Regions from separate parts of the Enterobacter cloacae complex sp. IR5418 genome, predicted to be linked through region 1. Evidence: predicted binding sites of a transcription regulator. Region 1 holds the regulator's gene; each other region holds the start of a gene.
What was found. The regulator sigma-54, encoded in region 1, starts transcription at its own class of promoters, with help from an activator protein. The targets are predictions, from matches to a motif close to GTTGGCACANNTTTCGCTNT.

Region 1 (4,772 bases):
AGCGGAAGTGGTTAACACGAGCGACCCGACCTATAAAAGCGATCACAGCGATACCGTGGTCTATAGCCCGGAAGGCGCGCTGAACTATCGCCTGGTTGCGCAGCATGTCGAATATTTTTCAGATGACGGTACGTCGTGGTTTACCCAACCGGTCATGACCACCTTTGATACGGACAAAGTGCCGACGTGGTCGATCAAGTCTGACCGGGCAAAACTGACAAATGACCGTATGCTTTACCTGTATGGGCACGTTGAAGTCAACGCCCTGACCGCTGACGCTCAACTGCGCAAAATTACGACGGATAACGCCCAGATCAACCTGGTCACCCAGGATGTCACGTCGCAGGATTTAGTCACCCTGTATGGCACAACATTTAATTCCAGCGGTTTAAGAATGCGCGGGAACTTACGCAGCAAAAACGCCGAGCTGATTGAAAAGGTTAGAACCTCCTATGAAATTCAAAACAAACAAACTCAGCCTTAAAGTGGTTATCGCCAGCGCGCTGCTGGCGGCCAGTCTTCCCGCGCTTGCTGTGACTGGCGATACCGAACAGCCGATTCATATTGAATCCGATACCCAGTCTCTGGATATGCAGGGTAACGTCGTCACCTTTACCGGCAACGTCGTCATGACCCAGGGCACCATCAAAATCAACGCCGACAAAGTGGTCGTTACCCGTCCGGGCGGCGAGCAGGGCAAAGAGATTATCGATGGTTATGGCAACCCGGCCACCTTCTACCAGATGCAGGACAACGGCAAGCCGGTGAAAGGCCATGCCTCGCATATGCACTATGAACTGGCGAAAGATCTGGTCATCCTGACCGGTAATGCCTACCTGGAACAGCTGGACAGCAATATCAAAGGCGACAAGATCACCTATCTGGTGAAAGAGCAGAAAATGCAGGCCTCCAGCGAAAAAGGCAAACGCGTCACTACCGTGCTTGTGCCTTCGCAGTTGCAGGACAAGAACAACGGTCAGGCTCCGGCACAGAAAAAGAGTAACTAATTCGTTATGGCAACATTAACTGCAAAAAACCTCGCGAAAGCGTACAAGGGCCGCCGCGTCGTCGAAGATGTCAGTCTGACCGTCAACTCCGGCGAAATCGTGGGGTTGCTTGGCCCTAACGGTGCGGGTAAAACCACGACCTTCTACATGGTGGTGGGCATTGTCCCGCGTGACGCTGGCAACATTATTATCGATGATGAAGACATCAGCCTGCTGCCGCTGCATGCTCGCGCGCGTCGTGGCATCGGCTATCTGCCGCAGGAAGCCTCTATCTTCCGCCGTTTAAGCGTGTTCGATAACCTGATGGCCGTGCTCCAGATCCGTGACGATCTGACCAGCGAGCAGCGCACTGACCGTGCGAACGAGCTGATGGAAGAGTTTCATATCGAACACCTACGCGACAGCCTCGGTCAGGCACTGTCTGGCGGTGAACGCCGCCGCGTTGAGATTGCGCGCGCGCTGGCAGCAAACCCGAAATTCATCCTGCTGGATGAACCGTTTGCGGGCGTTGACCCCATCTCCGTTATCGATATCAAACGTATCATTGAGCATCTGCGCGACAGCGGGCTTGGCGTACTGATTACGGACCACAACGTTCGTGAAACGCTGGCCGTGTGTGAGCGCGCCTACATTGTGAGCCAGGGCCATCTGATTGCCCACGGTACGCCGCAGCAAATCCTCGAAGATGAGCATGTTAAGCGCGTGTACCTTGGGGAAGACTTCAGACTCTGATAGGGTAGAGGTTAAATCACGCCGAACCGGAGAAAAACGCGCTGAACATGAAGCAAGGTTTGCAATTACGGCTCAGCCAGCAACTGGCCATGACGCCGCAGCTACAGCAGGCAATCCGTCTGTTGCAGTTGTCCACGTTAGAACTCCAGCAGGAGCTCCAGCAAGCGCTGGACAGTAACCCGCTGCTGGAGCAAACCGATCTTCATGACGAGGTAGACACCCAGCAGACGCAGGACACAGAAACGCTCGACTCCGTAGATGCGCTCGAACAGAAAGAGATGCCAGACGAACTGCCGCTGGATGCCAGCTGGGATGAAATCTACACCGCGGGTACGCCCTCCGGGACCCGTGCAGACTACCAGGACGACGAGTTGCCGGTTTATCAGGGCGAAACGACCCAGTCGCTTCAGGACTACCTGATGTGGCAGGTCGAGCTGACCCCTTTCTCCGATACCGATCGCGCGATTGCCACCTCCATTGTCGATGCCGTTGACGACACGGGCTATTTGACCGTGACGCTGGACGAAATACTGGAAAGCATCGGCGATGACGACATTGAGATGGAAGAGATCGAAGCCGTCCTGAAACGCGTTCAGCGTTTCGACCCGATTGGCGTCGCCGCGAAAGATCTGCGCGACTGCCTGCTGATCCAGCTTTCGCAGTTTGCCAAAGAGACACCGTGGATTGACGAAGCCCGGCTCATCATCAGCGATCATCTGGATCTGCTAGCGAACCACGACTTCCGCACCCTGATGCGCGTGACGCGCCTGAAAGAAGAGGTGCTGAAGGAAGCGGTGAATCTGATCCAGTCCCTCGATCCGCGTCCGGGGCAGTCGATCCAGACCAGCGAACCCGAGTACGTTATCCCGGACGTGCTGGTGAGAAAACACAATGACCGCTGGGTCGTTGAACTGAACGCCGACAGCATCCCTCGCCTGCAAATCAACCAGCAATACGCCTCCATGTGCACCAGCGCACGTAACGATGCCGACAATCAATACATTCGCAGCAACCTTCAGGAAGCACGCTGGTTGATCAAGAGTCTGGAGAGCCGTAATGACACGCTGCTGCGCGTCAGCCGCTGTATTGTCGAACAGCAGCAGGCGTTCTTTGAGCAGGGCGAAGAGTTTATGAAACCGATGGTGCTGGCGGACATCGCCCAGGCCGTCGAGATGCATGAATCAACCATTTCCCGCGTGACTACGCAGAAGTATCTGCACAGCCCGCGCGGTATTTTTGAGCTTAAGTATTTCTTCTCCAGCCACGTGAATACCGAAGGCGGCGGCGAAGCCTCGTCAACGGCCATTCGCGCACTGGTGAAGAAGTTGATCGCCGCGGAGAACCCCGCGAAGCCACTCAGTGACAGTAAGTTAACCACCATGCTGTCCGATCAGGGTATTATGGTGGCACGTCGTACTGTCGCGAAGTATCGAGAGTCTTTATCCATTCCGCCGTCTAACCAGCGTAAACAACTGGTTTGACACAACCGATAAGGAAGACACTATGCAGCTCAATATCACCGGACATAACGTCGAGATTACTGAGGCTTTACGCGATTTTGTAAACACTAAGTTTGCGAAACTCGAGCAGTATTTCGAGAGGATCAACCAGGTCTATGTTGTGTTGAAAGTGGAGAAAGTGACGCATATCTCGGATGCGACCCTGCACGTCAACGGAGGGGAACTCCATGCCAGTGCGGAAGGGCAAGACATGTACGCGGCTATCGACGGCTTGATTGATAAGCTTGCGAGACAGCTCAATAAACATAAAGATAAACTGAAACAACACTAATTGTCCGGGCAGTTAACGGGTGCAGGACGGCCTGTTGTGAAACACAACAGGCCATTTGTACAGTTAGCGCTTAGGTGAAATTATGATAAACAACGATTCCGCTCTTCAACTGAGCAATGTCCTTAACCAGGATTGTACCCGCAGTGGCGTTCACTGCCAGAGCAAAAAACGTGCGCTGGAAATTATCAGTGAGCTGGCCGCAAAGCAGCTGGGTCTGCCGCCGCAGATCGTGTTTGAAGCCATTCTGACCCGTGAAAAAATGGGCAGTACCGGCATCGGCAATGGCATTGCGATCCCGCATGGCAAGCTGGAAGAAGATACGTTGCGTGCCGTGGGGGTGTTTGTGCAACTGGAAACGCCTATCGCTTTTGACGCCATCGATAACCAGCCTGTGGATCTGCTCTTCGCGCTGCTGGTTCCTGCCGATCAGACCAAAACCCACCTGCACACGCTGTCGCTGGTTGCCAAACGTCTGGCGGATAAAACCATTTGTCGTCGACTGCGCTCAGCCCAAAGTGATGAAGAGCTTTATCAAATTATCACTGAAGCAGAAGGCCACCAGGATGAGGCATAATCGGGAGATGGCTTTCAGAACTGCTGCCCTGAGGAGAAACGGAACATGGTGCTGATGATCGTCAGCGGTCGTTCGGGGTCCGGGAAGTCCGTGGCCCTGCGCGCGCTGGAAGACATGGGATTTTACTGCGTAGATAACCTACCGGTAGTGCTGTTACCCGATCTGGCGCGGACGCTTGCGGACAGGCAAATCTCTGCCGCGGTCAGTATTGACGTGCGTAACATGCCGGAATCGCCGGAAATCTTCGAGCAGGCAATGAACAGCCTGCCGGAATGCTTCTCGCCTCAGCTCTTGTTCCTGGATGCTGACCGCAACACGTTGATCCGTCGTTACAGCGATACACGTCGTTTGCATCCGCTCTCCAGTAAAAATCTTTCGCTGGAAAGCGCCATCGATAAAGAGAGCGATCTGCTTGAGCCGCTGCGTTCCCGGGCCGACCTGATTGTCGACACCTCAGAAATGTCCGTCCACGAGCTGGCGGAAATGCTGCGTACTCGCTTACTCGGCAAGCGCGAGCGCGAACTGACAATGGTGTTTGAATCCTTCGGCTTTAAGCACGGCATACCTATCGATGCGGATTACGTTTTTGATGTGCGTTTCCTGCCGAACCCACACTGGGATCCGAAACTGCGTCCTATGACCGGTCTGGATAAGCCCGTGGCGGCGTT
Region 2 (4,772 bases), on a different contig from region 1:
GGCGTTTTGGTGGTGAGTGCGTCGAGCACCTCGCTGCCGCTCTCAAACGTCGTGCAGCTTAATCCCGCTCCTGTGAGCGCGCGTTCAAGCACCCAACGGATGGAGCTATCGTCATCGACTACCCAGACTATCCCTCGTTGCATAAACGTCACCTTTATTTTTTAATCGGCAGGAAAACCGAAAACTCGGTATGTCCCGGCCAACTGGTAAATTCAATTTTGCCGGAGTGTTGGTCAATCAAATTTCGGGCTATGGATAACCCCAGCCCGGTGCCGCCTTCGCGACCGCTGACCATCGGGTAGAACAGAGTGTCCTGGAGATGCGGCGGGATCCCCGGCCCGTTATCTTCCACATCAATACGTGCCGCCAGACGATAACGCACGCCGTGCAACGTCAGCTGGAACGCGGTGCGGGTACGCAGAATAATTTCGCCACCCTCCTGGCCCAGCGCCTGCAACGCGTTACGCACAATGTTCAACAGCACCTGTTCAATCTGGTCTGGATCGTGCGCCAGCTCCGGCAGGCTTGGGTCGTAGTCTCGCACCAGCGTGACGTTATCCGGCAGCTCCATCGAGACGAGTTTCACCACCCGCTCCGCGACCTTGTGAATGCTTTCTGAAACATGCATCCCCGGCTGCTGCGGCCCGAGCAGGCGATCGACCAGATTACGCAGACGGTCCGCCTGCTCAATAATGACGTTGGTATACTCCGCCAGGGCAGGGTCAGGCAGCGCTTTGGTCAAAAGCTGTGCCGCACCGCGTAAGCCGCCCAGCGGGTTTTTAATCTCATGGGCCAGCCCGCGCACCAGGTCACGCGCCGCAATCTGCTGTGCATGCTGAAGCTGCTCCTGGCTGAGACGTCGCTGGTTATCCATCGGCGCCATTTCCAGCAGAATCATGCCATCTGGCAGGCGCTGTGCGGTGAGGGACAAAATATGCGAGCGTCCGTCAATCACCAGCGTCACTTCGTTATCGGTGAAGCCCTGACCCGCCTGCAAACTCTCCTGCATCAGGCCAATATTCAGCGAGAAATAGCTCAACAGTTCCGGCAACGGCGTGCCAAACAGTTTACGGGCGCTTTGGGCGAGCAGCTGCTGCGCCGCCGGGTTGGCGTAATGCACCGCCAGCTCGTCGTCGACCAGCAAAATACTGTTAATCAAAGAATTGAGGATCTGCCCAGCATCGGGCAGCGTGCCAGTTGCCATTCAGCAGTCTCCTGGAGTCGTTGCACTATTTTAGTGCATTATAGCGTTTTAGAGGTAAAAAGCGCGTGAGATCAGGTTGTTGGTGGAGAAAAAAGCCCATCCGAAGATGGGCTAAAGTTTCCACGGCAACTACTCCCGACGCGTATGCGCCGGGTAAAACAAATCAATTAAACGCTGTAGTACAGTTCGAACTCAACCGGGTGCGGCGTCATGCGAACGCGGTCGTTTTCTTCGGTACGCAGCGCGATGTAAGCGTCGATAGCTTCATCGGTGAACACGCCGCCAGCGGTCAGGAACTCACGGTCCGCGTCCAGCGCCTGGAGGGCTTCTTCCAGAGAGCCAGCAACCTGTGGGATCTCTTTCGCTTCTTCTGGCGGCAGGTCGTACAGGTTTTTGTCCATGGCTTCGCCTGGGTGGATCTTGTTCTTGATACCGTCCAGACCGGCCATCAGCAGTGCTGCGAAGCACAGGTATGGGTTAGCCGCCGGGTCCGGGAAACGCACTTCGATACGACGTGCTTTCGGAGACGCAACCACCGGGATACGGATAGAAGCAGAACGGTTACGGGCAGAGTATGCCAGCATCACAGGTGCTTCGTAGCCTGGGACCAGACGCTTGTAGGAGTTCGTGGTTGGGTTCGCCAGGGCGTTGATCGCTTTAGCGTGTTTGATAACACCGCCGATGTAGTGCAGCGCCTGCTCAGACAGACCCGCATACTTGTCGCCAGAGAACAGGTTGGTGCCGTTCTTGGACAGGGACATGTGGCAGTGCATACCGGAACCGTTGTCGCCAAACATTGGTTTTGGCATGAAGGTCGCGGTTTTACCGAAACGGTGCGCAACGTTGTGCACAACGTATTTGTAGATCTGAATCTCATCCGCTTTTTTGGTCATGGTGTTAAAGCGGGTAGCGATTTCGTTCTGGCCAGCGGTCGCCACTTCGTGGTGGTGCGCTTCAACAACCAGGCCCATCTCTTCCATGATCAGACACATGGTAGAACGGATGTCCTGTGAAGAATCGACCGGAGGAACCGGGAAGTAACCGCCTTTCACGCCAGGACGGTGACCTTTGTTACCACCTTCGTACTTGGTGGAGGAGTTCCATGCGCCTTCGATGTCATCGATAGCCACGTGGGAGCCAGAAATGGAAGCACCGAAACGGATGTCGTCGAACAGGAAGAACTCTGGCTCTGGCCCGAACAGAACGGTGTCGGCGATACCGGTAGAACGCAGGTACTCTTCAGCGCGTTTTGCGATGGAGCGTGGGTCACGGTCATAGCCTTGCAGCGTACCTGGTTCCAGGATATCGCAGCGGATGATCAGCGTCGGTTCTTCGTAGAACGGGTCAATGAGCGCAGTGGTTGCATCTGGCATCAGAACCATGTCGGATTCGTTAATGCCTTTCCAGCCGCCAATGGAGGAGCCGTCAAACATTTTGCCTTCTTCAAAGAATTCGGCGTTCACCTGATGAGCAGGGATCGTGACGTGCTGTTCTTTACCTTTGGTATCGGTGAAGCGCAGATCAACAAACTTCACTTCATGTTCGTTCAGCATCGTCAAAACGTGTTCAGCGGACATACTTAACTCTCCAGATTGGTCATTGTCGTCGTGGTAACGAGGTCTTCAAATCGGCTGGGCTGCCATATTTTTACTGTATTTCTGTAAAGCGAAATCTGTGCCAACTTTTAAAACACCCCAAAAAGGCGTTATCATGCGCACCATAGTGCAGAAGGGCTGCACCACATTGGATTTGTTGCACCATTATAGTGCTTCAGTGTGAACATTGAGCACCATATTGGTGCAATTTACGTTAAAGTGCCCTTTTACCGCTCCGTGAAAGCGATCACAAAGCATCTCTGCAATACTTGTTTGCGGGGGATGTTTGTGATCCTGTTTTGTAGTGCGATTAATCCGTGTACAATAACGCGCTATTTCTAAATGCCTGAGGCAAAGTTGTGATCGAAAAATTGCGTAATATCGCCATCATCGCGCACGTCGACCATGGTAAAACTACCCTGGTTGATAAGCTGCTACAGCAGTCCGGTACGTTTGATGCTCGTGCCGAAACTCAAGAGCGTGTGATGGACTCCAACGATTTGGAGAAAGAACGTGGGATTACCATCCTCGCCAAAAACACCGCTATCAAATGGAATGACTACCGTATCAACATCGTTGATACCCCAGGGCACGCCGACTTCGGTGGTGAAGTTGAGCGCGTGATGTCCATGGTGGATTCCGTGCTGCTGGTGGTTGACGCATTTGATGGCCCTATGCCGCAAACGCGCTTCGTGACCAAAAAAGCATTTGCCCATGGCCTGAAACCTATCGTTGTGATCAACAAGGTTGACCGTCCTGGCGCGCGTCCTGACTGGGTTGTTGACCAGGTCTTCGACCTGTTCGTTAACCTCGACGCGACCGACGAACAGCTGGACTTCCCTATCGTTTATGCGTCTGCGCTGAACGGTATCGCCGGTCTGGATCACGAAGACATGGCGGAAGACATGACTCCGCTGTACCAGACGATTGTTGACCGCGTTCCTGCGCCAAACGTTGACCTGGAAGGCACCCTGCAAATGCAGATCTCCCAGCTCGACTACAACAACTACGTTGGCGTAATCGGCATTGGCCGTATCAAGCGCGGTAAAGTGAAGCCTAACCAGCAGGTCACTATCATCGATAGCGAAGGCAAAACCCGTAACGGTAAAGTCGGTAAAGTGCTGACTCACCTGGGTCTTGAGCGTATCGAGAGCGACATCGCTGAAGCGGGCGACATCATCGCCATCACCGGTCTGGGTGAACTGAACATCTCCGACACCATCTGCGATCCGCAGAACGTCGAAGCGCTGCCAGCCCTGTCCGTTGATGAACCAACCGTATCCATGTTCTTCAACGTCAACACCTCTCCGTTCTGTGGTAAAGAAGGTAAATTCGTTACCTCTCGTCAGATCCTTGACCGCCTGAACAAAGAGCTGGTGCACAACGTTGCGCTGCGCGTTGAAGAAACCGAAGACGCTGATGCATTCCGCGTTTCCGGTCGTGGTGAGCTGCACCTGTCTGTTCTGATTGAAAACATGCGTCGTGAAGGTTTCGAGATGGCGGTTTCCCGTCCGAAAGTTATCTTCCGCGAAATCGATGGCCGTAAACAAGAGCCGTTCGAAAACGTCACGCTGGACGTTGAAGAGCAGCACCAGGGTTCTGTGATGCAGGCGCTGGGTGAGCGTAAAGGCGATCTGAAAAACATGAATCCAGATGGCAAAGGCCGCGTACGTCTCGACTACGTGATCCCAAGCCGTGGTCTGATCGGCTTCCGTTCTGAGTTCATGACCATGACCTCCGGTACGGGTCTGCTGTACTCCACCTTCAGCCACTACGACGACGTGCGTCCGGGCGAAGTGGGCCAGCGTAACAACGGCGTGCTGATCTCCAACGGTCAGGGTAAAGCGGTTGCGTTTGCGCTGTTCGGTTTGCAGGATCGCGGTAAGCTGTTCCTGGGTCACGGTGCTGAAGTTTACGAAGGCCAGATCATCGGTATTCACAGCCGTTCTAACGACCTGACCGTAAACTGCCTG
Region 3 (4,772 bases), on a different contig from region 1:
GGAGCTGATTGCGTCAAGCATCAATGACGGCTTCGGTGCCTCGCTTTCACCGGAAACGGGCGCCATCGTCTTTACGCTGATCGGTGGCGGCGTGGTTTGCGCGGGCACGTCGCTGGTGGATCTGTTTAACCGCTTTTTATTCAGCGCCAAAATCCTCTTCCTCGTTGTGATGCTGGTGCTGCTGGCACCGCATGTTCACAAGGTTAACCTGCTCTCCCTGCCGCTGGAGAAGGGTCTGGCGCTTTCGGCCATCCCGGTGATTTTTACCTCCTTCGGTTTTCACGGCAGCGTGCCGAGCATCGTGAGCTATATGAACGGTGATATCCGCAAGCTGCGCCGCGTCTTTGTTATCGGCAGCGCCATTCCGCTGATTGCCTACCTGTTCTGGCAGCTGGTGACGTTGGGCAGTATTGATTCCACCACCTTTATTGGCCTGATGGCACAACATTCTGGCCTGAATGGTTTTCTGGTTGCCCTGCGTAACGTAGTGGCCTCTTCACACGTGGAGCTGGCGGTACATCTGTTTGCCGACCTGGCGCTGGCAACCTCCTTCCTCGGCGTGGCGCTTGGCCTGTTTGACTATATGGCGGACCTGTTCCAGCGTCGCAACACCGTTGCCGGACGCTTACAGACGGGGGCAATGACCTTCCTGCCGCCGCTGGCCTTCGCGCTCTTTTACCCTCGCGGGTTTGTGATGGCGCTGGGGTATGCTGGCGTGGCGTTATCGGTACTGGCCCTGCTGTTACCTTCCCTGCTGGCATGGAAGAGCCGCCAGCAACATCCGCAGCAAGGATACCGCGTGGCGGGTGGTAAGCCGCTGCTGTGCGTGGTGTTTGGGTGTGGGGTGGCGATTATTCTGGTGCAGGTGCTGATTGCAGCGGGGATGCTGCCGGATGTGGGGTAACTTATTTAGCCTAAATTATCTTAGTGGTCTCAAGGGGCACGGGTGTTGAGTCCCCGCTAAAATCGGCGAACCGGAGATCGGATGACAAGGGCTGGACGCCAGGGATGGCGGCCAGAGGCGAATCGAGACAGGATGTCGAGTTGAGCCGACCGCAGGCAGACGATCGGGAGGTGAGCGCAGTGCGAAGCACCGATTTTCTGCGGGGCCGCGGGGATTGATAAGGGGGCCGCGGCGGCCCCCTTATCTCGTTCACAGGTAAAGAACGTATTATTTTCTGTTGGATTCGAGGTGAACGAAACAATTCCACCTGTGCAACAAATTCTGATTAATGCAGGCAGCAACTCTTAAACTTCTTCCCACTCCCGCACGGGCACGGATCGTTCCGCCCCACCTTCGACCCGTTCACGACAGGTTTTTTCACTTCCGGCTGCTGCGGGTTCGCCACCCAGTAGTTATACAAACGCAGCGCCGCAGGCTGAATGCTCGCAATGCTGTCCATGTACTCTTCTTCGGTCAGCGCATCCAGCTTCTCGCTGTTTTTTTCCGTGCCGTGCAGGGCAATCACGGCCAGGTCCGCTTCCAGCGATTCCGGCAGGGATGACCAGTCCGTCAGCGCCACGCCGCGCATGTAGCCATAACACCACTCTTCCACCACGGTGTAACTCTGACCGTCAACGTCGTTATAACCAAACAGCGGTTCAAACTGATCCGGGTATTCGCTCAGACGCTCGGCAATATCGTTCATGTGCTTAAAGCAGAGATCGATAAAACGGTTCATCTCACGATCGTTTTTCCAGCGCGGAATATACTTCTCACCACCCCAGACCGCCACCAGCCAGGTGTCGGGCTCCACCACAACGGGACCGGAAAGTACTGCGGTAAGCATGCCGTCCAGTTCGGACACGTCAATCACGGATGCATCGTCGTGACCGTAAGAGATTAATGTCTCTTCCAGCCACGCCATCTCGCTTTCATTTAATGGGCCTTCAGCCATTGCTGATACTCCTGATAAAAAAAACGATCCTGACATATATCGCCGCGCGTGCCTATCTGAAGTTTAAGTCTTTATTGCTGCAAAAACGTGCAAATCGTGACCGTTGCACAACTTATGGGCTTTGTTGTTAAGGAGATGTGATCTCCGCTGTAAATTCATCTCATCCCGCAAAGGCGCGTAAAACGGCACTCTATACTCAACATGTTGTGACCCGGTCAAGGGATTAACCATTCTGGCAACCTTTTTGCTTAATGTTCTGCGCGCTTCGCGGTGCGTAGGATCCTCGCCGTATTAAGCAGGAGATTGCTTCTAAAGTGCATTTTGTTCTCGCTCTTGTTTTTGGATTAACGATGCCATCAGGCGTTCGGGTTTATACCTGGTGCAAAAACCTCTTTGCTAAGGAACATAATAATGTCGCTGAAATTTACCAAAACTCCCCTCTCCCTTGTGCTGGCTGGTTGTCTGGTGACGGCCTTTTCCGCGCAGGCCGATATTGTGATCGGCGTGGCCGGGCCGTTCACAGGCCCGAATGCAACCTATGGCGATCAATACTGGCATGGCGCTACGCAGGCGGCGGAAGACATTAACGCCGCAGGCGGGATCAACGGTGAGAAAATCAAACTGGTACAGGGCGACGATGCCTGCGAACCCAAACAGGCCGTCGCCGTTGCCAACCGCTTAGTCGATCAGGATAAAGTGAAAGCGGTCGTCGGCCACTTCTGCTCCTCGTCGACCATGCCCGCCTCCGAGGTCTATAGCGATGCCGGGATCCTCTCCATTACCCCCGGCTCTACGAACCCGCTGATTACCGAGCGTGGCATGAGCGATATGTTCCGCATGTGCGGTCGTGACGACCAGCAGGGCCAGGTCGCCAGCGATTTTATTATCGATAAGCTGAATGCCAAACGGGTGGTCATCATCCACGATAAAGATACTTACGGTCAGGGGCTGGCGGACGCCACCAAAGCGGCGCTGGCGAAACGCGGCGTTAAGGATGTGATGTACGAAGGGCTATCGCGCGGGGAAAAAGACTTTAACGCGCTGGTGACCAAAATTGGCGCACAAAAACCGGACGTGGTGTTCTTCGGGGGCTGTCATCCGGAAGCGGGCCCGCTGGTTCGCCAGATGCGTGAACAGGGCGTGCAGGCGAAGTTCTTTTCGGGTGACTGTATCGTCAACGAAGAGATGGTCACCGCCGCCGGTGGGGCGCAGTACACCAACGGTATTTACATGACGTTTGGTAAAGATCCGCGCCTGATCCCGGACGGAAAAGCCGTCATCGAGAAATTCCGCGCCGGTAAATTTGAACCAGAGGGATACACCCTCTACGCCTACGCGTCTGTACAGGCTATCGCGGCGGCATTCAAGGCCACGAAAGGGACAGATTCCGCAAAAGCCAGCGAGTGGCTGAAGGCCAACCCTGTCGACACGGTGATGGGTAAAAAAGCCTGGGACAGCAAAGGTGACCTCAAGGTGTCGGACTACGTGGTCTACCAGTGGGACGACAAAGGCAAATATAAAGAAGTGCCATAACGGGACGGAATCTGCTCAGCGCCGGCAGGTCTGCCTGTCGGCGTAACCCTTTATTCAGGTGCGCAACCATGAGTACATTCTTCCTGCAACAATTAATTAATGGCTTAACGCTGGGTTCGGTCTACGGTCTTATCGCCATCGGCTACACCATGGTGTACGGCATCATCGGTATGATCAATTTCGCCCACGGCGAAGTGTATATGATCTCCGCCTATCTCTCGGCCATTGGCCTGGCGCTGCTGGCGTTTTTTGGACTCCACTCCTTTCCGCTGCTGATCCTGGGGACGCTGGTTTTCACCGTCGTGGTCACCGGTGTGTATGGCTGGACGATTGAGCGCATCGCCTATAAGCCGCTACGCAACTCGACGCGTCTGGCGCCGCTGATTTCGGCTATCGGGATGTCGCTGATACTGCAAAACTACGTCCAGCTCAGCCAGGGCCCGCGGCAGCAGGGCGTGCCCACCATGCTGGATGGCGTGCTGCGTTTTCACCTCGGCGAAGGGTTTGTCCAGATAACCTATACCAAAGTCTTTATTCTCATCGCCTCGTTCGCGGGCATGCTGGTGCTGACCTGGATTATCAACCGTACCCGGCTGGGGCGCATGTGCCGTGCGGTGCAGCAGGATCGTAAGATGGCCTCCATCCTGGGCATCAACACCGACAGAATTATTTCGCTGGTGTTTGTTATCGGCGCGGCCATGGCCGGGCTGGCGGGTGTGCTGATCACCATGAATTACGGCACCTTTGATTTTTACGTCGGGTTCGTTATCGGCATCAAGGCTTTTACGGCGGCGGTGCTGGGGGGCATCGGCTCTCTGCCCGGCGCGATGCTTGGCGGGCTGATTCTGGGCGTCGCAGAAGCGCAATTCTCCGGGATGGTAAACTCGGATTATAAAGACGTGTTCTCGTTTGGTTTGCTGGTCTTAATTCTGATCTTCCGTCCTCAGGGGCTGCTGGGCCGCCCTGTCGTGGCTAAAGTGTAAGGAACAACGCGATGACCTCTGACGGTTTTTCCCTGAAGCGCTGCGTTCTGGACTCGATTTTTTCCGGGATGATCGCCCTGATTATTTTCGGCCCGATTGCGGGTGTCATACTGGATGGTTACAGCTTCAGCTTTGACGGCCAGCGGCTGGCGTGGATTGTTGGCACCGTGATGCTGGGGCGCTTTTTGCTGAGCGCCTTTTCAGCCATGGCGGCCGGAAGACGTTTGCATGCGCGGTTTGAATCTGACAATGCGGGGGTGTACGTCCGGCCGCCAGAGTATAAAAGCCGCATGCGCTGGATCATTCCGCTGATTATCACGCTGGCGATCTGCTTCCCGTTTGTGGCCACTAAATACGT

Region 2: glnA (glutamate--ammonia ligase) is a predicted target of sigma-54. The motif match lies at 2,867-2,886, and genes of this name have one in related genera.
Region 3: ACOTX7_RS17990 (branched-chain amino acid ABC transporter substrate-binding protein) is a predicted target of sigma-54. The motif match lies at 2,130-2,149, and genes of this name have one in related genera.

The regions. Positions count from the first base shown of each region.
Region 1 covers NZ_JBMKHS010000007.1:104,522-109,293, forward strand. The annotation lists gene lptC (LPS export ABC transporter periplasmic protein LptC) at 1-484, shown strand, start outside; gene lptA (lipopolysaccharide ABC transporter substrate-binding protein LptA) at 453-1,007, shown strand; gene lptB (LPS export ABC transporter ATP-binding protein) at 1,014-1,739, shown strand; gene rpoN (RNA polymerase factor sigma-54) at 1,787-3,220, shown strand; gene hpf (ribosome hibernation promoting factor) at 3,243-3,530, shown strand; gene ptsN (PTS IIA-like nitrogen regulatory protein PtsN) at 3,613-4,104, shown strand; gene rapZ (RNase adapter RapZ) at 4,150-4,772, shown strand, end outside.
Region 2 covers NZ_JBMKHS010000032.1:12,800-17,571, forward strand. The annotation lists gene glnG (nitrogen regulation protein NR(I)) at 1-143, opposite strand, end outside; gene glnL (nitrogen regulation protein NR(II)) at 155-1,204, opposite strand; gene glnA (glutamate--ammonia ligase) at 1,372-2,781, opposite strand; gene typA (ribosome-dependent GTPase TypA) at 3,159-4,772, shown strand, end outside.
Region 3 covers NZ_JBMKHS010000026.1:53,503-58,274, forward strand. The annotation lists gene tyrP (tyrosine transporter TyrP) at 1-904, shown strand, start outside; gene ACOTX7_RS17985 (YecA family protein) at 1,230-1,898, opposite strand; gene ACOTX7_RS17990 (branched-chain amino acid ABC transporter substrate-binding protein) at 2,310-3,431, shown strand; gene ACOTX7_RS17995 (ABC transporter permease subunit) at 3,500-4,414, shown strand; gene livM (high-affinity branched-chain amino acid ABC transporter permease LivM) at 4,426-4,772, shown strand, end outside.